DNA from 3 places in the Polaromonas sp. P1_F8 genome. Region 1 is predicted to be linked to each of the others. Evidence: predicted binding sites of a transcription regulator. Region 1 holds the regulator's gene; each other region holds the start of a gene.
The links. The regulator LexA, encoded in region 1, represses DNA repair genes until DNA is damaged. The targets are predictions, from matches to a motif close to ACTGTATNNNNATACAGT.
Positions count from the first base shown of each region.

Region 1 (9,641 bases):
CCTGCATTGGCGTCGTGCAGGTTGCGTACGAAGTGATCACGTTCGTGGGTGAGTTGCTCGGTCAGCGTGCTGCCGGCTGCGTCGTTGATGAGTTCCTTGATGCTGGCCAGCGCATTGGGCGCGCGCGCATTCAGGTTTTCGGCCAGTTCAAGCGCCTGGGCCAAGGCCTCGCCCGGGGCCGCAACGCGGTTCACCAGGCCAAGATCATGCAACCGGCGCGCGCCTATGCGTTCGCCGGCCATCAGCAATTCGCTGGCCAGCGCACGCGGCAAGGCACGCGCCAGGGCCCAGCTGCCGCCACCGTCGGGTGAGAGCGCCACAGTGCTGTAAGACATCACGAACACAGCGTTGTCCGCTGCAACGACGAAATCGCAGGCCAGCACCAGTGAAAAACCTGCACCGGCGGCAGCACCTTCCACGGCGGCGATCACCGGCTTGGGATAAGTCCGGATCGAGTCAATCCAGTTGTGCAGGCCTTCAATGCTCTGGGCTTGCACCTCCGGCGCCTTGCGGCGGTTGGCCTCCAGGCGCTGCAGGTTGCCCCCTGCGCAAAACATGGCACCTTCGCCGGTGATCACCACACTGCGGATGTCGGGGTTGTTTTCAGCGGCATTCAGCGCCTCAATGCCCGCGGCGTAAATGTCGGGGCCGAGCGCGTTCTTGAACTCGGGGTTGCTGATCGTCAGGATAAGGGTCTGACCCTCGCTCGTACCTTTGATTGCGCCTGCCATGCTAGTTTTTCCAATGCATCGAAATAAGAAATAGGCAGGGACCAAGTCCCCGTACAGATCCCCTTGCCAGTGGGGGCCGCGGAACTGGCTTCGCCAGGCCGCAGGCGCCGCCCCCTCGAGGGGGGAAGGTGCTACACGAAGTGAGCATCCGAAGGGGGTGCTATTCCTCCTGGTGTAACAGGCTAAGGCCAATGGCGCCGCGCCGCCGCAGCCAGGGGGAAGGGCGGTAGCGTTGGTCGCCGTACACGGTCTGCATGTTGAACAACACTTCCAGCACATTGGTGGGGCCATAGCGATCGCCCATGGCCAGCGGCCCCAACGGATAACCCAGGCCCAGCGTGACGGCGGTTTCCAGGTCCTTCGGGCTGCAAATGCCTTGCTGGCAGATGTCGCTGGCGATGTTGACGATGGTGGCCACGACGCGCTGGGTGACAAAACCGCCACTGTCGCGGATCACGCTGACGGCCTTGCCGTCGCGGGCGAAGAGGGCGTGCGCGGCGTCGCGCATGTCGGTGCGGGTGGCCGGGTTGGTCGCCAGCACGCGCCGCTTGGTGGCTGCGTCGTCGATCAGCATGTCGATACCCACAGTGCGGGCCGGGTCCAGCCGTTCGACAACGGCGACGGTGGTGATGTCAAAGCCCAAAGGGGCGACCAGCATCAGGGCCTGTGGTGATGCGGAGGCGCCGGTTTCGATTTTGGCGCCCAGGTTTTTGAGCAGCTGCAACAGCTCCGAGCGGCGTGAAGCACGCGGCGACACCCATACCGGCGGGAGTTCGGTCACATCAGGGACGGCCGGCTCCGGCGGCACCTGCATGGCGCCGTCGGTGTAACGATAAAAGCCTTCACCGGTCTTGCGGCCCAGCACTCCGCCGGCCAGGCGCTGCGCCGTGATCACATTGGGACGGTAGCGGGCTTCTTCGTAATACTGGTGGTAGATTGACTCCATCACGGGATGGGAGACGTCGAGCCCGGTCAGGTCCATCAGCTCGAAAGGGCCCAGCTTGAAGCCGGCCTGGTCGCGCAGGATGCGGTCTATGGTGGCGAAGTCGGCGACGCCTTCGCTGACGATGCGCAGCGCTTCGGTGCCGTAGCCTCGGCCGGCGTGGTTGACGATGAAGCCGGGCGTGTCTTGCGCCTGCACGGGTGTGTGGCCCATTTGCCGGGCGTATTGGCTGAGGCCCTCGCACACGGCGGGGCTGGTCTTCAGGCCCGCGATCACTTCCACGACTTTCATCAGCGGAACGGGGTTGAAGAAGTGGTAACCGGCCAGGCGTTCGGGGTGCTTCAGGTCTGCGGCGATGGCCGTTATGGACAGCGAGGAGGTATTGCTGGCCAGCACGGTGTGCACAGGTACCAGTGTCTCGAGTTCGGCGAACAGGGCTTTCTTGACCTCCAGCCGCTCCACGATGGCTTCGATGATGAGGTCGCAGGCCGCGAGGTCAGTGAGGGTGGCGGCCAGCACAAGCCGGTCTTTGTGCCCGGCTGCCACGGCCGCGTCGATGCGGCCTTTTTCAACCAGCTTGTCCCATTGGGCGCAAATGGCTTCGCGCGCTTTTTCCGCGGCGCCTGCCTGCGCGTCCATCAGCCTGACGATGCTGCCGGCCTGCACGGCGATCTGCGCAATGCCGCGCCCCATGGCGCCGGTGCCAACTATTCCCACATTCGTGTAATTTACTTCCATGCCTGAATTATGGCCGACCGTATTTGTCAGGGTCCCGTGTCAAAATTGCCCACCCCATGAAACTTGCCAAGAAGCCTGTCAAATATCTCCTTGGCGTTCTGCTGATGGGCGTTGCCGTCCACAGCGTGGCATTGTCGCTGGGGCGCATGCGCGGCGCCACCCTTGTCGGACGCCCCCTTGATGTCACTCTGTCGGCGCACCTGGACGGCACGGAAGGGCTGTCTGCAGTCTGCGTGGCGGCTGATATTTTTTTTGGCGACAGCCAGGTTCCCCAGAACAAAGTACGTGTTGTCACGTCGCAAGGCGCTTCCGGTGAGGCACTGATCCGCATCCGCACAAGCTCAGGCGTCGATGAGCCGGTGGTGACACTCTATGTGCGTGAAGGATGCCTGCAGAAAAACACGCGCAAGTATGTGCTGCTGGCGGAAGTGGCCGGAGAAAACACCAACCCGATTCCCGTTGTCGGCGGAGAAGTCGTGGCGACTGCGCCTCTGGTGACGCAGACGCCTGGTGTTGCTGGCGCTGGCGGCAACGCCACAAAGGCACAGGCAGGCTCCGCGCCCTCCAGCCCGGGAAAATCCCCAAGAGCGAGGTCCGGAAAAGTCCCGCCTGCCGGAGGCAGTGAATTGCGATCGACTGCTTCAGTTGGGTCGCTGCAGGCAACGCCTGCTGTCCGCGGGTCTGGGAAGTCCGCATCCGGGCCGGCGGGCAAGCCCCGTTCTCGCCTGAAACTTGATCCCATTGACCTGGCGGCCGAGCGCGACCCTGTGCTTAGGTCTTCGCCGGAGCTGCTGACGGAACCCTCAACAGATGCCCAGCAGCGCGCTGCCGCCGCCGCACTGTGGCAGGCGCTGAATGCACAGCCGCAAGACATGGTGCGCGAGAGCCAGCGCCTGAAATCCCTGGAAGCCGATGTTGCCGGCATGCTCGCGCGAAGCCAGAAAACCGAAAAAGCCGTGATGGAAATGCGCGGCCAGCTTGAGCAGGCGCGCGGTGAACGCTATGACAACTGGCTCGTATACGCCCTTTACGCCTTGCTGGCCGCCTCCCTTCTTGCGATCCTGGCGCTATGGATACGTAGCCGACAGCAAAACCGTGTCAGCCGGGGATCATGGTGGGGCAAGGGGTTTGCTGAAGACGGCGCGCCTTATGTGACTGAAGGTACGGGTAACACCGGGAAGGCCTTCTTGCGCAGGGCCTCAGAAGCTGAATCGGTGAGCGCCGGGCCTTTGCCCGATTCGCTGGTTGATTTCGATCCCAGCGAACCATTTTTCGAGGCGCCGAAAAATACGCCGGCTTCAGGCGCCGTGGCGCGCCCAAGGGTTGCCGAATCCAGATTTCCCTCGGAATTTCTGCCTAGCCTGAGCGGTATCAGCAGCATGCCGCGGATTGTGAATGCCGAAGAGCTGTTTGATGTGCAGCAACAGGCCGATTTCTTCCTGTCGCTCGGCCGGCCCGACAAGGCGGTAGATGTTCTGCGCCACCACATCATGGACAACGTGGAAACAAGCGCGCTCGTCTATCTCGACCTGTTTGACCTCTATCACAGCTTGGGACGCCGGGAGGATTACGACGCGTTGCGCACAGACTTCAACAAGATGTTCAATGCCAAGGTGCCGGCATTCGACGAATACGCGGCGAATACGCACGATCTTGAGTATTACACGGAGGCTCTCTCGCGGATTGAGGCCCTCTGGCCAACGCCCAAGGTACTCGACGTACTTGAAGAGTCCATATTCCGCAAACCGGATTCGCGGGGAGAGGTCTTCAGCCTGGCCGCCTACCGCGAGCTGTTGCTCCTCCACTCGATCGCAAAAAGGATTGTTAGCCGGCCGCCCGGCGACGCCGAAGCACCGGTCAAACCATCGGACGCACCGTCGATTCCGACCATGCCGGATACGCTCCCAAGCGTTGCAGGCTTTGGACCCACCAGCATCCAGCCACTGTCAGCCCGGTTCCAGATCGTGGCGCCCTTGCCATCTCCTGCCGTGGCAAGCGCAACCGACCCGACACAGCCTCCCGCGTCCCCCCGGCTTGGCCTTGATATTGATTTGAGTGCAGGTGAGGGGACGGACCTGGCCCCGTTTCCATCGATCGACGCTGGTGCGCGGCCGCCGCAAGCCGCTGCCAACAATCTCATCGAGTTTGACCTCGACTTTCCGGATTTTTCGGGGCCGACGCAGAAAACTTGAGCGAAAGTTTCAGCCTGGCTCGCCGGGAGTTTCCGATCTGCGCGCACTTGATCAGGCTGGGCGTGTCACATCAGCGCCGTACTTGCAAGGCCCCCGGGTTGACGATATTGGTGGGCGTGCCCTTGATGAAGTTGACGACATTGTCAAACGCCGCGCCAAAGTACAGCTCATAGCTGTCCTGTTCAACATAGCCAATATGCGGCGTGCAAATGCAGTTTTCCAGTCGGAGCAGCGCATGGCCTTGCAGGATGGGCTCCGACTCAAAAACATCGATGGCCGCCAGGCCGGGCCGCCCGCGATTGAGGGAGGCGATCAATGCTTCCGGTTCGATCAGCTCCGCCCTTGACGTATTCACCAGCAGGGACGTGGTTTTCATGCGCGACAGGTCTTCCAGCGTGACGATACCGCGTGTCTCCGTGTTGAGCCGCAGGTGAAGGCTCAGTACATCGCTTTGCTCAAAGAATTCGGCTTTGCTGGCCGCGACTTCAAAGCCATCGGCCTGTGCCCGCTCCAGTGATGCGTCACGGCCCCAAATGATGACACGCATACCGAAGGCCCTGCCGTAGCCAGCCACAATTTGCCCGATCTTCCCGTAGCTCCATACCCCCAATGTCTTGCCCTTGAGGACGGAGCCGATGCCGAAATTGGGTGGCATCGAAGCTGACTTGAGCCCTGCCTGTTGCCAGGCGCCATGCTTCAAGTGGGCTACATAGTGTGGAATGCGGCGCATGGCGGTCATCACCAGCGCCCAGGTCAGCTCCGCGGGTGCCGTAGGAGACCCAATGCCCTCGGCAACCGCGATGCCGCGTTCTGTGCAAGCCGCGACATCTACATGGCTTCCGACACGGCCTGTCTGGGCAATCAGCTTGAGTTTGGGCAGTTTTTCAATAACTTGCCGGTTGAGCTGGGTTCTCTCCCGGATCAGGACGATGACATCGGCATCCTTGAGGCGGACGGACAGCTGGCCGATGCCTTTAACGGTGTTGGTATAGACCTTGGCGGGGTAGGCTTCCAGCTTGGCCGCGCAGTTCAGTTTCCGCACCGCGTCCTGGTAATCGTCGAGGATCACAATATTCATGCCGATATTGTGCCTGCAAGATTTTTCTTCCTTGCCGCCGGGGTCACTTCCGACTGGGGATTTTGTATCTCAAGGAAACGCATCAGACGGCGCCGCAAAGCGCATAGGCCCGGGCTGAACTTCTGGTGGGAAGCTTGCTGTACCAGTTATCTCAAAGAGGTTTCTCGCTGGCTCATGCGCTCAAGTTCCGCGCAGACGTCGGCCATGCGGCCGGATATCACCATGCGGCCAGCGCACGCTGGGCCGACATTGGAGTCAAACTCACGGACAACTCGCAGCCGGCTGGGCCGGGACGCCTTGACAGAGGGTTGGACGGCAAGAGCACCAGTGGCGCGGGCAGATGGGCCGCGCATTGCCGCGAAATCGCCGGAAGCAAAGGGTAGCGCAAGCTGGTGAGATCTGGGCTGCGCGCCGGCTGGCGCGGAAAAACGGCTTGCCCCAGCCATACCCTGCGCCGGCAATAACAATGACACCAATGCCTGCACGGGGGCCAGCAGGACTGACGACATTGGTGAATGTGAAAAACTGACGATTCCCATGATGAACTCCTGTATGAGAGAGGTTTACACAGGCAGGATTGCAAACTGGCAAATTGCCAGGAAGGCCCCGGCACCAGGGTGTTGGCCATCACAACGGCCAAACGCCCGCCACCTGGTGCGTGGCCAGGTGAGCTGCCTACATCAGCATCGTGTTGCGAATGAGGCCGACGGCCAGACCTTCCAGTTCGAAAGGCTCGCCGGGCTCGACCACAATGGTTTTAAAGTCCGGGTTTTCGGGCAGAAGTTCGATCAGGTGCTTGTTGCGGCGAAAGCGCTTGACGGTCACTTCATCACCCAGCCGGGCCACGACAATTTGACCATTCTTGGCTTCCTTGGATTGCTTGACGGCCAGCAGGTCGCCATCCATGATGCCTGCGTCCCGCATGCTCATGCCGCGGACCTTGAGCAGGTAGTCGGGCTGGCGCTGAAACAGGCTGCTTTCAAAATAATAGGTTTGCTCGACATGTTCCTGCGCGAGAATTGGGCTGCCAGCAGCAACCCGCCCCACCAGAGGTAGGGCGAGTTGGGCCAGGCTTTGCAACGGCAGGGAAAACTGTTTGATTCTGGATTCGTTCAGGCTGCGAAGGGCGTCATTGCGCAAACGTATGCCGCGTGAGGTCCCGCTGACCAGTTCGATGACGCCTTTGCGGGCCAGTGCCTGCAAGTGCTCCTCGGCGGCATTGGCAGAGCGAAAGCCAAGCTCGGCGGCGATTTCAGCACGGGTAGGCGGGGCGCCTGTGCGCGCGATGGCGCTCTGGATCAATTCCAGAATTTGCTGCTGGCGCGCAGTGAGCTTGGGAGCCTCAGAGGGAAAATGCGAAAAGTTATCGAGTGTGCTCATCACTGTTGCTCCTTGAATCACAACTTCAGCCCGTTTGCGTATTGCCTGTTGGCCTTAGGTACGCAACGTTACTGCAGCTGTTTTAATATCCAGTAACTGTATTTTCATCCAGTTTTTAAAAGATTGCAAGTTTACGTCTTATGCATCCTCAAAATATTGTGATTCTGGGCACTGGCGGCACGATTGCCGGGCAGGCTGCGAGTGCGTCGGACAACATTGGCTATACCGCTGCCCAGGTGGGCGTTGAGCAGCTGGTCGCGGCGGTCCCGCCCTTGGCAAGGTTCGGCCCCCTGATGACCGAACAGGTCGCGCAGGTCGATAGCAAGGACATGAGCTTCGAGGTATGGATGCAGCTGGCCAGTCGGGTCAACTACTTTCTGGCCCAGCCGGACATGCAGGGCATTGTCATCACGCACGGAACGGACACGCTGGAAGAGACGGCATATTTCCTTCATGCGGTGTGCCGCCCCGATAAACCCGTGGTGCTGACCTGCGCCATGCGGCCCGCGACGGCGCTGGTGCCTGACGGCCCCCAGAACATGCTGGATGCCATGGCGGTGGCGCGTCATGCAGGGGCGAGGGGTGTTGTTGCGGTGTGCGCCGGAACCATCCACAGCGCGCTGGACGTGCAGAAAGTGCATACCTACAAGGTTGACGCCTTTGACTCCGGTGATGCGGGGCCGATTGGCTATGTGGAGGAAGGATTCCTCAGGTTAATGAGAAATTGGCCTGAAACCCACGTAGAACGGGCGCAAGCAGCTATTAAAATAATAGCGAACTCCGTGGTTCCGGTCCAGTGGCCGCGCGTTGAGATTGTCATGAACCATGCCGGCGCCAGTGGTGCGGTCGTGGACGCGTTGCTGGCGCAGGGTGTTCAGGGGCTTGTAGTTGCCGCCACGGGTAATGGCACCTTGCACCATGCGCTGGAGGCGGCCTTGCTTCGCGCGCGGTCTGCGGGGGTGCGGGTCGTCCGGTCGACAAGGTGCCTCAATGGTCGTGTCTTGCCCACACCGGGGGATCTGTTTTCTGATTCGCAGGGGCTGAGCCCCGTGAAGGCGAGGATAGCGATGATGCTCGAGTTGCTGGCGGAAAGCTGAACCCTGCCTTGCGATTCCAGTCTGCCGGGAACCAGAATGAAAAAAGCCGTCAGACTGACGGCTTTGGGGTGCAGATGGACTCGCTGGAGGCTCGATTCAGCCCGCCAGCGCTTTGAACGCGCGGGCGGTGATCTCGTCAACACCGCCCATGCCGCTGATGGCACGATATTTTGGGGCCAGTTCAGGCTCTGACTTTGCCCAGCTGGAGTAGTACTCAACCAGCGGACGGGTCTGGGCGCTGTAAACCTCCAGGCGCTTGCGGACGGTTTCTTCCTTGTCGTCATCGCGCTGGATCAGCGGCTCGCCGGTCACATCGTCTTTGCCTTCGACCTTGGGCGGATTGAACTTGACGTGATAGGTGCGGCCTGAGGCGGGGTGCGAACGGCGTCCGCTCATGCGCTCGATGATGGCGTCGAAGGGTACGTCGATTTCAAGAACGTAATCCAGCTTGACGCCGGCAGACTTCATGGCGTCGGCCTGCGGAATGGTGCGCGGAAAGCCGTCAAACAGAAAGCCCTTGGCGCAGTCGGGCTGGGCAATGCGCTCTTTGACTAAATTGATGATCAGGTCGTCGCTGACCAGTGCACCCGAGTCCATGATTTTTTTGGCTTCAATGCCCAGCTGCGTGCCGGCTTTGACGGCCGCACGAAGCATGTCGCCGGTGGAAATTTGGGGGATACCGTACTTCTGGCAAATGAAGGTCGCTTGCGTCCCTTTGCCCGCGCCAGGCGCGCCCAACAAAATCAGTCTCATGGATGTCCTCGGATTTTATGAATTCTTGAAGTCAGCCCGAACCGCCGGCCGGTTTCCGCAGGGGCTGCTTGACAGGTATGGAGGGCTGCCGGCACGTCCTGCAGGCCTCACACTTGTGTTTTTCCCAAGGATAGCATGCACCCCTGACAGCAACTTACGAGCCGGCGTCGTGCCGGGGAGGGCAGGTCAGGAAAACAACTTGCGGGCGAGGTCCAGGTCTTCCGGGGTGTCAACGCCCGGCCCGGGCGCGTCGCCGGTGATGTGCACGGCGATGCGATGGCCGTGCCACAGTGCCCGGAGTTGCTCAAGGCACTCCAGTTGCTCGAGTGGCGACTGGGGAAGGCGCGGGAACTCCCGCAGAAATCCCACCCGGTAGCCGTAAATGCCGACGTGCCGGAGTGGCCGGGGCAGGCTGCTGCCGGCCTCCCACCACGCCTTGCCGGTAAAGTCGCGCGCGGCCGGAATGGGTGAGCGGCTGAAGTAAAGGGCCGTATGGCGCGCGTCAAGCACCACCTTGACCACGTTGGGGTTGTTCAGGTCGGCCAGCTGCTGGATGGCATGCGCCGCCGTGCTCATGGCGCAGTCCGGTCGCTCGATGAGCAGGCGCGCGACCGCGTCGATCAAGGCCGGGTCAATCAGCGGCTCGTCACCTTGCACATTCACCACAATGTCGTCGTCCGCGAGTCCCAGCACGCTGCAGGCTTCCGCGAGCCGGTCGCTGCCGCTGGG
Region 1 is NZ_JBFUBS010000001.1:468,485-478,125, reverse strand. It holds gene AC1D1J_RS02285 (oxepin-CoA hydrolase, alternative type) at 1-731, opposite strand, end outside; gene AC1D1J_RS02280 (3-hydroxyacyl-CoA dehydrogenase) at 892-2,412, opposite strand; gene AC1D1J_RS02275 (type IV pilus assembly protein FimV) at 2,469-4,604, shown strand; gene AC1D1J_RS02270 (D-2-hydroxyacid dehydrogenase family protein) at 4,675-5,682, opposite strand; gene lexA (transcriptional repressor LexA) at 6,358-7,062, opposite strand; gene AC1D1J_RS02260 (asparaginase) at 7,203-8,159, shown strand; gene adk (adenylate kinase) at 8,256-8,912, opposite strand; gene kdsB (3-deoxy-manno-octulosonate cytidylyltransferase) at 9,099-9,641, opposite strand, start outside.

Region 2 (9,641 bases), 240 kb from region 1:
CACCCTGAAGCGAACTGCCGCATAACGCCACCGCGTAGCCCGCAGCAAGCAAAGACGCAACCAGCGCCGCTACGCCAGCAATCGCTGTTGCCGCGATCTTGCTGGCGAGTAAGAGGTGGGGATGAATGAGCATGACGGTCAAGGTCTAAATTCAGCGGCGCTCAAGGAGGATGGAATAAATTGTCAGGTTATTCATCATGGGGGTGGTATTCCGTTCCATCGCCAGGAACATAAGCAGTCACACCATGTTTGCGCTGCAATTCACCCACAAGATCACCAACCATCTCACCGGCAGAAAAAACACACGCAAGGACAAGGTGGCAAGGGGAGCGATCTATCCTGCAACTCCATGGACTAAATGTCGCGTCATCTATCTTGTCTAATGGAACGTCGTCAATCTCTGGATGTCTCGCAACGAGTTCTTCATAAAAAGCATCGATGGATGGATGGGGTGTAAGTCCGGAAAGATCACCTTCCACCAAACGTGCATACAACTTACCGGCAGCCGCATCACCAATAGGCCTCTCGGTTCGCCAGATAGCTATGTCAAGACTCATGTATTTATGGTGGAAGCAGGTTGAACCGAGACACGCACCGCGAAGCGGCCTTTCGTGTGGTTTATATCAGTATTCTCCGAGGAGAAAAATGACGGGATTTTCCTGATCAGGGAACTTATCCCTTCCTAAACGCCCGAACCCCTGGACAATTCATAATTCATCCAGAAAAAAGAGGGCTCCCTGATGTTTTTGACATATTTCGACGCCATGCCGCGCCGCATGCTGGCGCTGATCGCCGTGGCCTGCGTGGCCATGCTGGCTTTTGGCCTGTACCTGCAGCACGTGGTGGGCCTGGAGCCTTGCCCGATGTGCATCGTGCAGCGGTATGCGCTGGTGCTGGTGGCGGTGGTGGCGGGCGTGACGGCCATCGCCAAAAGCCGGGGCATGCTGATCGCCGGTTCAGGCCTGATGGTGCTGCTCTCGGGTTTTGGTGCTTTTGTGGCGGCGCGCCAAAGTTTCCTGCAGTGGTACCCGCCTGAAATTGCCTCTTGCGGCCGCGACTTCTACGGAATGATCGAAACCTTTCCGCTCAAACGCGCCATTCCCATGATCTTCAAGGGCAGCGGCGACTGCACCAAGATCGACTGGACTTTTCTGGGCGGCTCGATTGCCAACTGGTCTTTCCTGTGTTTTGTGGCTATTGCGGTCGTGGGCTTGCTGCTGATCGCACGCCAGGCGCGCAAGCGGTAAGACCGCGCGCCTTTGCGGATCAGGCGATCGTCAGCCCGCCGTCGAGGATGAATTCACTGCCAACGGCATAAGTGGATTCGTCCGAGGCCAGAAACACCACGGCCTTGGCGATCTCGATGGGCAAGCCAAACCGGTGCGCCGGCGTCAGCGCAACCAGCCCGTCCTTCATTTGCTGCAAGGCCTCGGCAGGCAGGCCCAGCTTTTCATAAATAGGCGTGGTCACGGTGCCAGGGCTGACGACGTTGACCCGGATGCCCCTGCCGATCAATTCCCCCGACAGCGTTTTGGCCAGCGAAATCATCCCGGCCTTGGTGGCCGAATAGACGCTGGAGGCGGGCATGCCCAGGTGCGCATTCACCGAGGCGTTCAGGATGACGGAGGCCGGGTTGGCCAATGTGCCCAGCAAAGCCTGCAGCAAAAAGAAGGGCCCCTTCAGGTTGACGGCCATGGAGCGGTCGAAGGCAGCCTCGTCCCACGCATCAAGCGGCATGAAGACGCCGATGCCCGCATTGATGAAGGCCACATCAAGTTGCCCAAAAGAGTCTTTCACCCGTTGAGCCAGTTTTTTCTGCTCTGCCAGATTGCCCGCGTCGGTCTTTGAGAAGCTTAAGAAGTGGGCGTCGCTGCCGAGCTGCCGGCGCGCTTCGTCCAGTGATTCGTCGCTGGATCCGGTCACCATGACCCTGGCTCCTTCGGCCAAAAACTGTTTGGCCGTTTCAAGGCCGATGCCCGAAGTGCCGCCTGTAATCAGCGCACGTTTGTTCTGCAGTCTGTTCATCAAATTTCCTGGAATGAGGTAGCAAGTACCGGTGGTCCAAGCGTAGGAGGGGCCGATGCCCGGCGCTGGCTGGTTCCGGACATGTGTTTCAGGCTGATGAATCTGGGGGTCTGCTTTTTACTTCGGCTTGCCTGGCGTGTTGGGTGGGGTGAATACCCCTTATTTGCCAGGATCTGAATCAGCAATATACTGTACATAAATACAGTATTTATCCAGATTTGAATCCCTCGCCATGCTTTCGCCAACACTCGTGGACCGCGCCTTGCCGGACTTCGCCAACGCCAATGTATGGCGCGCCGGCGAACTGGGCAGCGCAAGCCTGCGGACCCTCCCCACGGGCTATGTGGCGCTGGATGCTGTCTTGCCCGGCGGCGGCTGGCCGCAAGGGGCGCTGGTTGAGGTAATGCAGCCGCAGGCCGGGCTGCACGAATGGGGCCTGATGGCACCGGCGCTGGCAGCCCTGCAGGCAGAGACGCCCGGCGGGCTCACCGTGTTGGTGGGCACGCCCTGGTTGCCTTTTGGCCCGGCGCTGGGCGCGCGCCGGCTCAACATGCAGCGCTTGCTCAGCGTGCACGGCAAGCCGGGTGATGCACCTTCGCTGCTGTGGGCCACGCGTGAAGCCCTGCAATGCGCCGACGTGCACAGCGTGCTGGCCTGGCTGCCGGATGCACGCAGCGCCCATCTGCGCCGCCTGCAGATTGCCGCGCATGCGCACAACAAGTTGCTGTTTGTGTTTCGGCCGCCGCGGGCTCAACATGAATCGTCACCTGCGCCGCTGCGCCTGCTGCTGGAAGGCGCCGTGCAGGAGGGCGGCAACCTGCTGGTCCACGTGCTCAAGCGCCGCGGCCCGCCACTGGCTGCGCCGGTGCTGCTCGACACCCGGCCCGCCCGGCTGTCAGCGCTGCTGGCAGCCAGCCGCGACAGGGCCCGGCAAAAGCGGGAAGAGCTTGCGCCCATCCTGCTGCCGTCACTGGTTTCGCTGCCTGTCACCTCACCCCGGAGCCCCATCCATGCGTTGCTGGATCGCATTGCGCATCTCGACCACCACTGATGCGGTGCAGCCATGGACCCAGGACGCCGCTGCCCTGCAGCGCGCGGTGGCCAGCCTGGCGCTGGGCTTCACGCCGCGCGTGGCGCTGGTGGATGAAGCGGTGCTGATGGACGTGACGGGCAGCCTGCGCCTGTTTGGCGGGCTGGCGCGGCTGATGCAGCTGCTGGCGCAGAAAATTGAGCTGTTTTTTGAATCAAACCAGGTTGTAGCCCTTATGGAACGGGCGCAAGGTGCTACATCTTTGATAGCGATCGGGCGGCTTCGGCTGCAGCAGGATCAGGCTGGTGCGTTGAAAAAACGCGTGGCCGACCTGCCCATGCACACGTTGACGGCGGCACGCCCGCACCTTGGTGTGCTGGAGCGCATTGGCTGCCGCAGCTGGGACGACCTGCTGCGCCTGCCGCGTGACGGCGTGGCCCGGCGTTTTGGCGCGGAACTGCTGGAGGCGCTGGACCGCGCCCGCGGCACTGTAGCCGACGACTATGCGTGGCAAGTGCTGCCCGAACACTTTGAGGAAAAACTGGAGCTCAATGCATTGGTGACGCATGGCCCCGCGCTGATGGCGGGCGTTGATCGTTTGCTGGTTCACCTGCACGCCTGGCTGCTGGGGCGGCAGAGCGGGCTCTGCGCCCTGAAAATCATCTGGCACCTGGACAAACGCCGTGATGTGGCGCCGACTGGCGAGCTCGAGATTCGCACCGCCCAGCCTGCACAAGATTTGCGTCACGTGGCGCGCCTTATCTCAGAACACCTGGCGCAGCAAAAGCTGCCGGCGCCGGTGCACAGCCTGACGCTGCAGTCGCTGGCCACCGAGCTGCTGGCCGACTCGGCAGCCGCCACCGGCAGCCTGCTGATGGAAGCGCGCCGGCAGGGCGACAGCGTGGTGGAACTGGTCGAGCGGCTCAGCGCCCGCCTGGGCGATGCCCATGTGCAAGCCTGGCAACCTTGCACTGACCACCGGCCCGAGCTGATGCAGCGCTGGGTGAGCGCCCGAAGTGCTATTAAATCAATAGCTGCTTGCGCACAGCCACCGGGCGCCAGAGGCATAAAACACTTGCAAAAAGACGCTTCCCCGGTTTTTCCGAAGGCCCGGGCTGAAGCCTTGTACCCGGCCTGGCTGCTGCCCGAGCCTTTGAGGCTGCAAGCTGCAGGCAACAGCCCGGTGTACCAGGGCAAGCTGACGCGCCTGGCCGGGCCGCAGCGGCTGGAGGCTGCCGAATGGTTGCTGGCTGACCGCGACAACCGCAGCGCTGAGCCGGGCCTGAGCGAAAAGCCGTGGGCGTTTCGCGACTACTACATCTACCGCAGCCAGCAGGGCGGCTTGCTGTGGGTTTACAGCGAAAGGCTGGGCTCCGCCGCCCAGGCCGGCCGGCAGCGCACCTGGTATTTGCACGGTTTTTTTGCCTGAGGCCCGCATGCCTGCCTACGCGCTTCCCGATTACGCCGAGCTGCACGCGCTGAGCAACTTCAGCTTCCAGCGCGGCGCCTCGCACGCGCAGGAGCTGGCCGAACGCGCTTCCGAGCTGGGCTACAAGGCGCTGGCCATCACCGACGAGTGTTCGGTGGCGGGGGTGGTCAGGGCGCATGAGGTGGCAAAGGAGATGGGCCTCAAGCTGCTGCCGGGCGCGGAATTTTTGGTGCAGGCGCCCGATGCCTTCAGGCTGGTGGTGTTGCCCCACAACGCCGTGGGCTGGGGCAACCTGTGCGAGTTCATCACCGAAGCCCGCAAAGCGGGCGACGTGGTGGAAAAAGGCAGCTACCGCGTCGCGTTGGGCGAGACGGATTTCTCCCGGCTGGGGGATTGCGAAATTTTGCTGGCGCCTTTGCATGAAGTGGGCGCGGGTGCTATCAATACAGAAGCGCTTTGCGCCCATTGCGCCTGGGCTGCAGGCCTTTTTGGCATCAATGCCTGGCTGGCGGTGGAGCTGCTGCAGGGCCTGGACGACGCGCTGCGCCTGCAGCAGCTGCAGGAAGTAGCCCGGCGCACCGGCATACGGCTGGTGGCGGCCGGCCATGTGCTGATGCACAAGCGCTCACGCAAGCCGCTGCACGATGTGATGACCGCCATCAAGCTGGGCAAACCGGTGCATGAATGCGGCTTTGCGCTGCAGCCGAATGCCGAAGCGCATTTGCGGCCGCGCATGCGCCTGGCCGAGATTTACCCCGCCAGTCTGTTGCGTGCCACGCTGGAAGTGGCTGCGCGGTGCAATTTCACTCTCGATGAGATTCGCAACCTGTACCGCTACCCGCAGGAAGACATGGTGCCGGCCGCCGAAACGCCTTCGCGGTGGCTGCGGCGGCTGACCTGGCAGGGCGCCCATACCCGCTACCCGCATCACATACCGCACAAGATCAGGCGGCAGCTGGGCTTTGAGCTGGCGCTGATCGAAGAGCTTGAATACGAGATGTTCTTCATCACCGTGCACGACATCGTGCGGTTTGCGAGAGAGAAGGAAATCCTTTGCCAGGGGCGTGGCTCGGCGGCCAATTCGGTGGTGTGTTTTTGCCTGGGCGTCACGGCCGTCAACCCGGCGGAAAGCAAGCTGCTGTTTGAGCGTTTTATCAGCCGCGAGCGCAGTGAACCGCCCGACATCGACGTGGACTTCGAACATGAGCGGCGTGAAGAAGTCATCCAGTACATCTACGGCAAATACGGCCACGACCGCGCCGCCATTGCCGCCACCGTCATCAGCTACCGGCCGCGCAGCGCGATCCGCGATGTGGGCAAGGCGCTGGCAATGGCGCCTGAACTGATAGACCTGTTCGCCAAAGAGCATTTCTGGTTTGACGGCAGCGAGGTGCTGCAGGAAAAACTCAAGGAAGCCGGGCTGGAGGGCCGAGAAGGGCCGGTGCTGCAATGGTTTGACCTGTCGGCGCAGCTTATTGGCTTTCCGCGTCACCTGAGCCAGCACGTCGGCGGCTTTGTCCTGACCCAGGGCAAGCTCACGCGGCTGGTGCCGGTGCAGCCGGCTTCGATGGAAGACCGCCGCATCATCCAGTGGGACAAGGATGACCTGGAGGCCATGGGCCTGCTGAAAGTGGATGTGCTGGCGCTGGGCATGCTGTCGGCCATCCGGCGCTGCCTGGATTTGGTGAACCAGGCGCGGGGCAGCCAGCTGGAGATGCATCAAATCGAGCCGGACGACACACCCACCTACGACATGATTTGCGAAGCCGACACGGTGGGGGTTTTCCAGATTGAAAGCCGGGCCCAGATGTCCATGCTGCCGCGACTGCAGCCGCGCAATTACTACGACCTGGTGGTGGAAGTCGCCATCGTGCGGCCGGGGCCCATCCAGGGCGGCATGGTGCACCCGTACCTGAAGGCACGCGATAAAAAGCGGCGGGGCGAAGACGTCGTGCCGGAATACCCGGCGCTGAACCCGGCCCTGGAACGCACGCTGGGCATCCCGATTTTCCAGGAGCAGGTGATGCAGATCGCGATGATCGCCGCTGACTTCACGCCCGGGGAGGCCGACGATTTACGCCGCTCCATGGCGGCCTGGAAGCGCAAGGGCGGGGTTGACCGCTTTCATGGCCGCCTGGTCAATGCCATGGTCAAAAACGGCTACAGCGCCGAATTTTCAGAGCGCATCTTCAGTCAGATATTGGGCTTCGGCGACTACGGCTTTCCGGAAAGCCACGCCGCCAGCTTTGCCAAGCTGGTTTATGTGAGCTGTTGGCTCAAGCGCCACGAGCCGGCCTGCTTTCTGGCGGCCATGGTCAATTCGCAGCCTATGGGTTTTTACACGCCGTCCCAGCTGGTGCAAGACGCTGTCCGCCACCAGGTGGAGGTGCGCGCGGTGGACGTCATGCACAGTGAATGGGACTGCACGCTGGAGCCACTGGGTGTGCTGGCTGCGGGGACGCAGCCGGCGGTGCGCCTGGGCCTGCGCCTGGTGGCCGGCTTGCGCGAAGAAGCCGCCCTGCGCCTGGTGGAGGCACGGGCACAAGCGCCTTTCATTTCGACGGAAGACCTGGTGTCGCGCGCCCAGCTGGGTACGCTCGAAATCAACGCGCTGGCCGCCGCCGATGCCCTGCTGCCGCTGGCGGGCCACCGGCGCCAGCAGGTCTGGGAAGCTTCAGCCATCAAACTGGCGCCGCGCCTGCTCAAATCGGTACCCACGCACGAAACGCCGCTGGCCTTGCCCGACACGCCCGAGGGCGAAAATATTTTGTTCGACTACCAGGCCACGGGCCTCACGCTGCGGCGCCACCCGGTGGCCTTGCTGCGGGAACGGCTGTCACGCAGGGGCCTGCTGAGCGCCAGCGAGCTCAATGCCTTGCCCGACGGCGAAGAGGTGGCCGGTTGTGGCATCGTCACTGTGCGCCAGCAGCCGCAAACCGCCAAGGGCACCATCTTCGTCACGCTCGAAGACGAGACCGGGCCGGTCAATGTGATCATCTGGAAATCGCTGCGCGAGGCGCAACGCGGCGAGGTGCTGCATGCCCGGCTGCTGGCGGTGTATGGCACGTGGCAGCGTAGTGAAGAACGCGGCAGCGCCAAAGGTTATGGCGCGGTGCGCAACCTGGTGGCGCACCGGCTGGAAGACCTCACGCCGTTGCTGGGGCGGCTGGGCACATCGAGCCGCGATTTTCATTGAGGCGACGGCACCTCAATCAGGCACCTTCAGTCAATCCATCGTCATGCGCGGTCATCAGACAAATCCTGCTTGAAGGTCAGACTGACCCGGCAACCCGCTTTAGCGCGTCGTCGGTTTGCTGCTGCAGCGCCACCATCAGCGAGCCGGCATCCCGGTGCTTGAGCAGCGGTGCGGCCTGGCCGGACCAGAGCGACATCAAGTCTGTTCTGCCTTGGGCAATAGCAGCCGGTTTCAACTGGCCGGTCAGCCAGTTCTGGACCGGGTAGGGCGCAATACCTCCCTCGTGCGCCTTCAACTCGTTCATGAAGCGGTTTTCAATACCGCGCGCCAGGCGCCCGCTGAAGGCGCGGGTGAGGGCGGTGTATCGGGTATCAGTGCTGAACAATTTTTGGCGATGAATGTCGCTGGCAGATGACTCGACGCAGGCCAGGAAGGCCGTGCCGATCTGCACGCCTTGAGCACCCAGCGCCAAGGCTGCTGCAATGCCGCGCCCGTCGGCAATACCGCCTGCGGCAATGACCGGGGCCTTGATCGCATCGACCACCTGGGGAATCAGCGCCAGCGTACCGGTGAGAGAGTTTTCGGGTGGACGTAGGAAGGACACGCGATGCCCGCCCGCCTCAAAGCCGGTTGCCACCACCATATCGACGCCGGCGCTGTCGAGTGCCATCGCCTCTTCAGGCGTTGTAGCGGCGCCCACGGTCACGATATCCAGCGCCTTGCATTGGCGAAGGATCTCCGGCGACGGAATGCCGAATACAAAACTGAAAACCGCGGGTCGGGCTGCCAGCAGGCCCTGTACCTGGTCCTCGTAGCGCGGGCTGAAGCGCTCGGGCCGGGTCGGCAAGGGTTCACCGAGTTCCTTGAAGTAGGGGGCGAGCAGCGACAGGTGCTGCTCGAATTGCGGGTCTGTGACTGGCGGGTCCTCGCTGTTCTCGTGCGGCACCCACAGGTTCAATGCGAAAGGCCGTTTTGTTTTCAGGCGTATGGCCTGCGCCGTCTCTTCAATTTGCGCGCCTGTCAGGTGATGCACGCCAAACGAGCCCAGCCCACCGCTCTCGCAGACCGCCGTGGTCAGCGCCACCGAGGAAAGGCCGCCTCCGAAGGGACCCTGCACAATCGGCGCCGCCAGGCCCAGTCTTTGGGTCAGCGCCGTGGTTTTCCAGCGGCTCATACCAGCAGTCCTTCGGCCTTCAGGGCCTCGCGCACGGCGGGCCGGCCGGCCACGCGTGCCAGGAAATCCTGCAGATGCTTCAGGTCTGCCAGGTCCAACGACACGTACTTGGCCCAGCCTGTGACTGCAAACAAGTAGGCATCGGCCACGGTGAAGGACTGGCCGAGCAAATAGTCTTTGGACTGCAGCTGGGTGTTGACCCATTCGTATTTTTTGCGCAGAACGCTGGCCAGGGTTTTTTTGGCGCTGCTGTCCAGGTCCGGGTTGAACAATGGCGTGAAGGTTTTGTGGAGCTCCGAGGTGATGTAGTTCTGCCACTCCATCACGCGGTAGCGGTCCATGCTGCCGGCGGCCGGAAGCAGGTCGGCGCGGCCTGCCTTGTCGGCAATGTATTGGGCGATGACGGGGCCTTCGGTCAGGCGCTCGCCGCTCTCGAGCTCCAGCAGCGGCACGGCACCCTTGGGGTTAATGGCGTAGTAGTCGGCCCCGTCTGCGGTGGTGTGGGTGCCTGTATCAACTTTTTCAAGCTTGAAGGCCTGCCGGGTTTCCTTCAGAACAATGTGGGGAGCCAGTGAGCAGGCGCCAGGAGAGAAAAACAGTTTCATGGGTTCCTTGATCAAATTAGTTGGGAAGGCCTCATGCTATTGATGATGTTTGGAGAGATAAATGGATGTTGGTTAACTTCATAAGTTACATGGAGTAATAGATAATCCACAGAAAATCAAAAACCATGAACCGTCAATTTGATGATCTTCAGCTGGGAAGCATTGAGCTTTTTTGCCTTGCG
Region 2 is NZ_JBFUBS010000001.1:225,900-235,540, forward strand. It holds gene AC1D1J_RS01135 (hypothetical protein) at 1-142, opposite strand, end outside; gene AC1D1J_RS01140 (hypothetical protein) at 189-557, opposite strand; gene AC1D1J_RS01145 (disulfide bond formation protein B) at 741-1,247, shown strand; gene AC1D1J_RS01150 (SDR family oxidoreductase) at 1,267-2,025, opposite strand; gene imuA (translesion DNA synthesis-associated protein ImuA) at 2,258-3,076, shown strand; gene AC1D1J_RS01160 (Y-family DNA polymerase) at 3,036-4,484, shown strand; gene AC1D1J_RS01165 (error-prone DNA polymerase) at 4,492-7,680, shown strand; gene AC1D1J_RS01170 (NAD(P)H-dependent flavin oxidoreductase) at 7,757-8,854, opposite strand; gene gstA (glutathione transferase GstA) at 8,851-9,459, opposite strand; gene AC1D1J_RS01180 (LysR family transcriptional regulator) at 9,585-9,641, shown strand, end outside.
Region 2: imuA (translesion DNA synthesis-associated protein ImuA) is a predicted target of LexA. The motif match lies at 2,214-2,231, and genes of this name have one in related genera.

Region 3 (9,641 bases), on a different contig from region 1:
CAGGATAACAACGGAGCCACCATGTCAAGACTGCCCGGCGCGCTGAACAAGCTGCCTTTGCCCATCATCGGTTCGCCGCTCTTCATCATCAGCAACCCGAAACTGGTGATTGAGCAATGCAAAGCCGGCGTGGTGGGCGCCATGCCCGCGCTTAACGCGCGGCCGGCAGCGCAGCTCGAAGACTGGCTGGCCGAAATCACCGAGACGCTGGCTGCCTACAACCAGGCCAACCCCGGCAAGCCCGCTGCGCCCTTCGCCATCAACCAGATCGTGCACAAGTCCAACGACCGGCTCGAGCACGATATGGAGATGTGCGTGAAATACAAGGTGCCCATCTACATCACCAGCCTGGGCGCGCGTGAAGACATCAACGCTGCCGCCCACAGCTACGGCGGCGTGGTGCTGCACGACATCATCAACAACAAGTTCGCGCGCAAGGCGATTGAAAAGGGCGCCGACGGCCTGGTGGCTGTGGCCGCCGGTGCGGGCGGCCACGCGGGCGTGAAGAGCCCGTTCGCGCTGATCCAGGAAATCCGCCAGTGGTTTGACGGCCCGCTGGCGCTGTCCGGCGCCATCTCTACCGGCGGCGCGGTGCTGGCCGCACAAGCCATGGGCGCCGACTTCGCCTACATCGGCTCGGCCTTCATCGCGACGGACGAAGCGCGCGCGGCCGACGCCTACAAGCAGGCCATCGTCGACGGCAACTCCGACGACATCGTCTACAGCAGCCTTTTCACCGGCGTGCACGGCAACTACCTCGCGCCGTCGATTCGCGCGGCGGGCATGGACCCTGAGAACCTTCCCGAAGGCGACGTCAAGACCATGAATTTCGGCGGCGGCGAAGGCAGCAAGTCCAAGGCCTGGAAAGACATCTGGGGCTGCGGCCAGGGCATTGGCTCTGTCAGCAAGGTCCAAAGCACCGCGGCCTTTGTGGACCAGCTCAGGCGCGAATACGAGCAGGCACGCCAGCGGGTCTGCGTTTAAGCGCCATCGCCACCTTTGAGCAGCGCTGCGCCTGAAATACCCGCCTTGACCACCGCGACCCGACGCTTTCCCGGCATGGATGCCCTCAAAGGGCTGGCCTGCGTCCTCATTGTTTTGCATCACCTGGCTTTTTACGGCCCGATGTCGGATGTGGTGCACCCGTTTGCACCGGCCCTGATGGACTGGCTTTACGACTACGGCCGCATGGCCGTGCAGGTGTTCCTCGTCGTGAGTGGTTTTCTGGCGGCGGCCTCGCTCGCGCCACAGGGCGTGGCCGTGTTCGGTGCACCTGGCCCCCTGATTTTTCGCCGCTACTGGCGGCTCGCCAAACCTTATGGGGTGGCGCTGGCCGTGAGCATGCTCGTGGCCGCGCTGGTCAGGCCCTGGTTCGCGCACCATTCGGTGCCGGAGGCTCCCACGGTGCACCAACTGCTTGCCCATGTCCTGTTGCTGCAGGACCTGCTCGGGCAGGACGCGCTTTCTGCCGGTGTCTGGTACGTGGCCATCGACTTCCAGCTCTATGCCATGGTGGTTCTCATTTTTGCCTTTGCCCGGCGGTTCCAGTTTCAGCCGCACAGCGGCGACGCAACACACACCACTTCGGTTTCCGCCCCACTGGGCGTGAGCCTCATCCTGTTGGTTGCCTTGGCTTCGCTGCTGTTTTTCAACCGTCTGCCGGCCTTTGATATCACCGCCCTCTATTTCTGCGGCTCCTATGCCCTGGGCATGCTGGCCTTCTGGGCCTCAAACCGCCTTGGCGCGCGGCGCAGCTTCTGGCTCGTGACCCTGGCGGTCATGGGCGGGCTGGCCCTGGCGCTGGATTTCAGGGGGCGCCTGGTCGTGGCGCTCGTTACCGCCTTCGGCCTGGCCGGGCTGGCGGTGCTTCAGCCACAGGCCTGGCCGGTGCAATGGTTGCAGCAGCGCCGGCTGGTGCAGCTGGGCCAGATGTCCTACTCCGTGTTCCTCATCCATTTTCCGGTGTGCCTGCTGGTCAATGCCGTTGTGAGCCGCTTCTGGCCCACGCAGCTCGCGGCAAATGTGCTGGGTCTGCTGCTGGCCTTCCTGATGTCGCTGCTGGCGGGCTGGGTGCTGTACCAGTCGGTGGAATCGCGGCCCTTGCCTTTCGGGCAGAAGTGGTTGAGGCGCTTTTATACGCGTTAAAAGCGGCTCTACGCCTTGCTGGACGAGCGCAAGCAGCTATCGAATTAATAGCAGTTCGCCCGGACCTGATATGCCGTTTCGACGGTCCGGCCCCCGGTTCAGCGCCTGAACATCTCCAGCTTCAATACAGCAGGCTCACCCAGCCATGAGGCATGTGTGGTGTGGTCGGCCAGGTCGTCACCGGTCAGCCCATGCACAAACACATCCAGCCCGTCGCGGTGTTCTTCGAGCCAGGGAATGACGCTGTCGAACGCCGCACGGTCAAATGCCAGCTGGCAACTCCAGCGCGGGTGCGGCCCCACCTCGCGTTCATGCACACGCCCCACAGCTATTCCGAAAAGTGTGCCGGCCTTTTCGCACAGGGCACGCGCCTGCTCAACGGTGCCGGGCCCGAAGTACACATGGGCGTGGTAGCGGGCATAAAGATTTTCGGGGCGCTGGATCATGGTGGAACGGAAGGGGAGGAGAGGGAAGGGAAAATGAAAAAGGGGCGTACCAATCACGCATTCGATGAGGCCTCAGGCATCCTCCAGAAACGTCAGGGTCGGTAGCGGTACACCGGGGTTTTCTTCGCGGGCTTTTGCGTGCGTCTGCTTCATGCGTTGCCGGCAATGCGCCAGGTCTTTCACCTGAAACAGAAAAAACACCTCTGCTGCGTCTTCCGCGTTTTGCCAGAGATGCTTCAGATACATGCCTTGCTTCGCATGTTCATCCGCATCTTTTTCCAGCTGCTGTTTGACGGCGGCCAGCGGCGCGCCGGTGAGTTTTGCCAGTACGTGTGCCATGGGATGTCTCCTGCTTTAAACCCATTATTGCGGGCACTGCTGCAGACATTTGCCAAAGGGTTTTTGTTTGAATATACTGTATTTATATACAGTATTTTTCTGCGGCCCTGCCGGGTACCACTACCTTCCACCGAATCTTGTTGCCCTATGTCCGACGCCGTCATTCCCCTCCATGCCATCAAGGGCCGGGGCACTGCTACACGCATGCCGCACCGGTTTGAGAAAGACGTGCGCAACGCATGGGACGACGGCTGGGGTACGCTGGAAGAAGGTGTCTCCAGCGAGGCGCCCCGGATCGAAACCACGATCACGATGGAAGACGCCCGCAGCGCCATCGTCGGCAACGATTCGCCCGATATCTTTTTTGACTACAGCATCAATCCCTACCGGGGCTGTGAGCACGGCTGTGTGTACTGTTATGCGCGGCCCACACACAGCTACCTCAATCTTTCTCCTGGGCTTGATTTTGAAACGAAGATCATCGCCAAGCGCAACATTGCCGAGGTGTTGCGCGCCGACCTGCGCAAACGCAGCTATGTTCCCAAGCTGCTCAACATCGGCTCGGCCACCGACTGCTACCAGCCCGCCGAGCGCGAGCTGCGACTGACGCGCAGCATCATTGAGGTGATGCAGGAAGTGCGGCACCCGTTCTCTTTGATCACCAAATCCAGCGGCGTGGAGCGCGACCTCGACCTGCTGGCGCCGCTGGCCGCTGACAAGCTGGCCGCCGCCTACGTGACCATCACCACGCTCGACGGCGAACTCGCGCGCAAGCTGGAGCCGCGCGCGGCCGCACCGCACCGGCGCCTGCGCACCATCCGCACGCTGGCAGAGCACGGCGTTCCAGTCGGCGTCAGCGTGGCGCCGCAAATCCCGTTTGTGAACGAGGACATGGAGCATGTGCTGGAGGCGGCCTGGGAGGCCGGTGCACGCAGCGCGTTCTATACCGTGATCCGCTTGCCCTGGGAAGTGGCGCCCATTTTCAAGGAGTGGCTGGAGCTGCACTACCCGCAGCGCGCCGCGCGCATCATGGCGCGCATCCACGAAATGCGTGGCGGCAAGGATTACGACAGCGACTTCGCCACGCGCATGAAAGGCCACGGCCTGTGGGCCGAACTCATCAGGCAGCGTTTTGAGAAAGCCTGCAACCGGATTGGCTTTAACCGCCAGCGCATTGAGCTGGACATGAGCCAGTTCCGGCCGCCAGCGGCTGCGGGTGCCGAAGGGCAGGGCAGGCTGTTCTGAGGGGGCACGTGTCAGTTCGACGCGAGGGCTATAGTCCAAAAAGCGTGTGCATCACGCCTCATGCCGTTTGAAAATAAAAGGAGTTCACCTTGGCGCTTGACTGGAAATATTCATCGGAAGGCATGGCCGATGCGGACTGGGAAGAGCTCTCCAATCTCTACCGCGTTGCCCCCTTGGGCGACAAGAAGCCTGTGGACCTGCAGGTCGTCTTCTCCAACAGCATGTTCAAGTGTTTTGTGTATGACGCCGGCAAGCTGATCGCTGCGGGCCGTGCGGTGGCAGACGGCAGGGACTGCTCTTACATCTGCGACATCGCAGTGGCGCCGGACCGGCAGGGATCAGGCATGGGCAAAGACATGGTTGCAGCGCTGGTGCGGCTTTCCAGCGGTCACAAAAAAATCATCCTCTACGCGGTCGCCGGCAAGGAGCCGTTTTACCGCAAGCTGGGCTTTCGGCGCATGCTGACCGCGATGGCGATTTTTGCGAATACCGAGCAGGCGATTCAGAGTGGTCTGATCGGCGACACCTGATTCTGGTGACCGGCGCTTCGCTAGCGCAGGTAGCTGCGGTTGAGGCGCACTTCGAGCTTCTTCTGCAGCGTTTCAAACGAGGCGCTCATCGCCCAGTAAATGCCCGCTGCCGCCAGATACAGCGGAAAGGGCTGAAAGGTCGTGGCAATCACTTCCTTGGTCGCCAGCATCAGTTCCCCCACGGCAATCACCGACACCAGCGAGGTGTCCTTGATCAGGCTGATCAGGCTGTTGGACAGGCTGGGCACCGCCAGGCGCAGGGCCTGCGGTCCGATCACGTAGCGCAGCGTTTGCGCTTGTGTCAGGCCCAGGCTGCGGGCTGCATTCCATTGGCCGTGTTCCACACCGTTGATCGCGCCACGGATGGTTTCCGACAGGTAGGCGCCCACGTTCAGGCTCAGGCCCAGGATGCCCGCGCTGATCGGGTCAAACTGGATGCCGATGCTGGGCAGGCCGAAGTAAATAACGAAGAGCTGCACCAAGAGCGGCGTGCCGCGCATGCAACTGACATACAGCGTTGCGAATTGCGAAAGTACCGGCACCTTGGCCAGTCGCGTGACGGCTACCACGGTGCCGATGATGGCGCCGAAGAAAACAGACGCCACTGCCAGCAGCAGCGTCCACGCCGCGCCCTTGAGCATCAGCGGCAAAGCGTCGCGCAGCAACTGGGTCAAGCCTGTCAGGTCCATATAGGTCTCCACAAATAAAAACCCCGGCGCAGAGCCGGGGTTGTTTCAGGCGCCGGCCCAGAAAAGGCGGCGCGCGGCTGATCGGATATTACTTCGCTTGTGCCGTTTATTTGGCGACAGGCGGCTTGCTAACGTCGCGGTCAAACCACTTGGTGGAGATCTTCGCGAAGCTGCCGTCGGCTTGCAGGTCTGCCAGTGCCTTGTCGATGGCGGCCTTGAACTTCGGGTTGTTCTTCACAAAAGGAATGCCGGATTTTTCAAGGTCACCCACGGGTGCACCGGGCTTGAGCGGCAGCTTGGTTTGCTTGACGATGTAGGGGATGAGCAGGCTGTCGTTGAGCGCGGCGTCGATGCGGCCCAGCGCCAGATCCTGCAAATACTCTTGCGCGCCGGGGTAGGTCTTCACGTCGATGCCGCCCACTTTTTTGGCGATGTCGGCGTAGTTGGTGCCCTGGCCCAGGCCGAGCTTTTTGCCCTTGAGGTCGGCCAGCGTCTTGAACTCGCGCTTTTCGTCCTTGCGGATGATCAGCTGCGGGGCCGAGATGGTGTAGGGCTCGGAGAAATCAAAGGTCTCTTTGCGCTTGTCGGTGATGCCCACCTGATTGATCACCACGTCGTACTTGCCGGCCTGCAGGCCTGCAAGGATGGCACTCCATTCGCTGGTGGAAAACTCGGCTTTGACGCCCAGTTTTTGTGCCAGCGCATTGGCCAGCTCCACTTCAAATCCGGCGAGCTGGCCGCCCTCCTTGTAGTTGAACGGCGGGTAGGTGCCTTCAAGTGCAACTTTGAGCGTGCCGCGCTGCTTGACGGTGTCGAGCAAATCGGCGGCGCTGGCGCTGAGTGCGAGCGTCAAAAGAAGTGTGGAAGCGATGGTGGAGGCGACAGCCTTGTGAATATTCATATTCAACCCTTGCATAAGAGAATTGTTATTGAGATGAAAATTGAATATTAAATCTGCCGTCACATTGGTGCATGCAGGGCGCCAAAAGCCCTACGGCGCATCCGGATGATCGCAGGCCGGCAGCCGCCGTGCAGATTCAGGGCTTGACGCAATGCGCGTAGATGTCGAGCGCGGCTTTGTAGACGCTGGTCTGCACATTCATCAGACCGAGCACCGAGTGAAAGTAGTTGTCGTGGCTCACCGGCGCGTCCAGCTGCTGCTTCAGGCACGCGGTGGTCAGCTTGTTGCGCTGCTCGAACTCGGGCGAGAGCCAGGTGATCCACGGCACGCGCTTTTGCACTTCAGGCGCAATACCGTAGGGCATGCCGTGCAGGTAGAGGTTGTTTTCGCCCAGAGACTCGCCGTGGTCGGCCAGGTACAGCAGGGCCGGCGCGCTGCGCGCTTCCTGTGCCTTGAGCCACTGGATGGATGACGCCAGCAATTTGTCGGTGTAGACGATGCTGTTGTCATAGGCATTGAGCAGGCCTTCATGGCTGCAGCTTTGCAGCGCGTTGTCGGTGCACTCGGGCAGGAATTTTTTGACGGCTTGCGGCGAGCGCTTGTAGTACGCCGGGCCATGGCCGCCCATCTGGTGCATCACGACCACCACGCCTTTGGCGCGGCGCTCGGCCGGCAATGCGGCAATGCGCTCGTCAATGCCGTGCAGCATCACTTCGTCAAAACATTCACCGCTGTCACACAAGCCCGGTACTTTGAGCTGTACTGTGTTGACGTTGGGAACGCGGTCGCACACGCCCTTGCAACCTGACTGGTTGTCTATCCACAGCACGGCCAGGCCCGCGCGCTGTAGCACGTCCAGCATGCCTTCGTAATTGGCCGGGCGTGAGTCATAGGCTTCACGCCCGAAGTTGGAGAACATGCAGGGCACCGACGCAGCCGTGCTGGTGCCGCACGACCATGCGTTGCGCAGGCTCACGACGTTCTCATTTGCGAGCAGCGGGTTGGTGGGCCGGCCGTAGCCGTTGAGCGAAAAGTTGGCGCTGCGCGCTGTTTCACCCAGCACCAGCAACAGCAGCGGTGGCTTGGTTTGGGCTGTGTAATTGGCACCGAGTTTTGCGTCTTCACCCAACGGCAACAGAGTGGATTCGTCGCGCTGGAAGGGCTTGGCCGCGATGGCGCCTAGCGCGTAGAAGGAATTGAGCGGATTGATGAGGTAGCGCACATGCGTGTAGTTGCGCATCACAGAGGCAATGCTCTGGAAGAACAAAAACACCACCAGCACCAGCAGCACACAGGCGCCGGTCAAGGTGGCGGCGTTGGTGAGTACCTGCCGCACTGCGCCTGCACGCCTGACTTTTTGCCGCCACAGGAAAATCATCGGCAGCACCGCTAGCACCAGCACCGTGGCTATCAGTCGCCAGTTCAGCAGGTCGCGTGTTTCGCGCACATCAGTCTGCAGCGTATTGATCATCATGGTCTTGTCGATGACCACGCCATAAGTCACCATGAAATAGGCACCGAAAGCGGCCGACAGCAGAAAGAGCGTGATGGCGGGCTTGAGCGTCCAGCGCCAGGCCAGCACGCTGAGCAGCGCGGTGGTCGCCAGCGCAATCACCAGCGCCAAGGCGATGCTTATGACCGCCGCCTGGCCCCCGGTAAGGCCCGGCAGGCGGGCCAGCTCGCGCCACAAGGCCATATTGCATACCGTGGCGATCCACAGGCTTGCAATGACCACCAGCCACAACGGCCGCATGCCGGCGTCTTGCCGCACAGTGGTCAGATGAACGGGCCGCGATGTGGAGGATGCGGAAGGGGAAGGGCGCAGCGGCATAGCGCTGGATTGTATTGGGGCGGCCTTAATGCAGGCTTAAGGCAGCCTCACAGCCTTCAATCAAGCGGCAACAGCCAACCCCAGTTGCCGCGCATGGTGCCGCAGGTGTTCGGCCATGAAGGTCGCGATGAAGTAGTAGCCGTGGTCATAACCTGCATGGCGATGCAACGCCAGCGGCTGGCCCGCCTTGGCGCAGGCGGCTTCAAAGAGCTCGGGGTACAACTGCTCGGCGAGGAATTTATCATCCAGCCCCTGGTCTATGCGTATGCCTCCGGGGTAGGGCGCAGCGGGCATCAGGTTCATCAAGGCGGTGGCGTCATGTTCAACCCAGTTTGATTCATCGCTGCCGAGATAGCCGGTAAACGCCTTGCGGCCCCATGGGCACTGGCTGGGCGCGCAGATAGGTGCAAACGCCGAGACCGATGTGAAAAGATCCGGATGCCTGAGCGCGAGCGTTAACGCGCCGTGACCGCCCATCGAGTGGCCGAAGATGCCGATGCGTGCTGCATCAATCGGCAGGGTGCCCGTCAGAAGCGGCAGCAGCTCTGCCGTGATGTAGCTTTCCATGCGGTAGTGCTGTGACCACGGCGCCTGTGTCGCATCAAGATAGAAGCCCGCGCCGCGGCCGAAATCCCAACTGTCGGTCTCGCCCTGAATTTTCGCGCCACGCGGGCTGGTGTCGGGCGCGATAAGCGCCAGGCCCAGCTCGGCGGCTACGCGCTGCGCACCGGCTTTGGTCATGAAGGTTTCTTCGTTGCAGGTCAGGCCCGCCAGGTAGATCAGCGCCGGCATCTTCTCCCCAGCCATGGCTTGCGGCGGCAGGAACACCGAGAACTTCATCGGCAGGCCAATCGCGCGCGAGTCATGCTGGTAAAAGCGCTGCACACCGCCGAAGCAGCCGTGTTCGCTGAGGAGTTCCAGTGGTGTTGTCATGTCGCTCAGTACAGGACGACACCGCGGATGGATTCACCGCTTTTCATTAAATCGAAACCCTTGTTGATGTCTTCCAGCGGCATGGTGTGCGTGATCAGGTCGTCAATATTGATCTTGCCTTCCATGTACCAGTCCACAATTTTGGGCACGTCGGTGCGGCCGCGCGCGCCGCCGAAGGCTGAACCTTCCCATTTGCGGCCGGTTACCAGCTGGAAGGGGCGGGTGCTGATCTCGGCGCCGGCTTCCGCCACGCCGATGATGATGCTGCGGCCCCAGCCCTTGTGTGTGCATTCCAGCGCCTGACGCATCACCTTGGTGTTGCCTATGCATTCAAAGCTGTAGTCGGCGCCGCCGTCGGTCAACTGCACGATGGCGTCGACCACGTTTTCGGTTTCCTTCGGGTTGATGAAGTGCGTCATGCCGAACTTGCGCGCCATCTCCTGCCGCGCGGGGTTAATGTCCACACCGATGATCTTGTCTGCACCCACCATCTTCGCCCCCTGGATCACATTGAGTCCAATGCCGCCCAGGCCGAACACCACGACGTTGGCGCCGGCTTCGACCTTGGCGGTAAAGAGCACC
Region 3 is NZ_JBFUBS010000005.1:185,325-194,965, reverse strand. It holds gene AC1D1J_RS18140 (NAD(P)H-dependent flavin oxidoreductase) at 22-984, shown strand; gene AC1D1J_RS18135 (acyltransferase family protein) at 1,030-2,145, shown strand; gene AC1D1J_RS18130 (DOPA 4,5-dioxygenase family protein) at 2,244-2,591, opposite strand; gene AC1D1J_RS18125 (hypothetical protein) at 2,664-2,930, opposite strand; gene AC1D1J_RS18120 (PA0069 family radical SAM protein) at 3,078-4,175, shown strand; gene AC1D1J_RS18115 (GNAT family N-acetyltransferase) at 4,265-4,705, shown strand; gene AC1D1J_RS18110 (amino acid ABC transporter permease) at 4,726-5,394, opposite strand; gene AC1D1J_RS18105 (transporter substrate-binding domain-containing protein) at 5,501-6,295, opposite strand; gene AC1D1J_RS18100 (phosphoethanolamine transferase) at 6,432-8,126, opposite strand; gene fghA (S-formylglutathione hydrolase) at 8,187-9,059, opposite strand; gene AC1D1J_RS18090 (S-(hydroxymethyl)glutathione dehydrogenase/class III alcohol dehydrogenase) at 9,065-9,641, opposite strand, start outside.
Region 3: AC1D1J_RS18120 (PA0069 family radical SAM protein) is a predicted target of LexA. The motif match lies at 3,006-3,023, and genes of this name have one in related genera.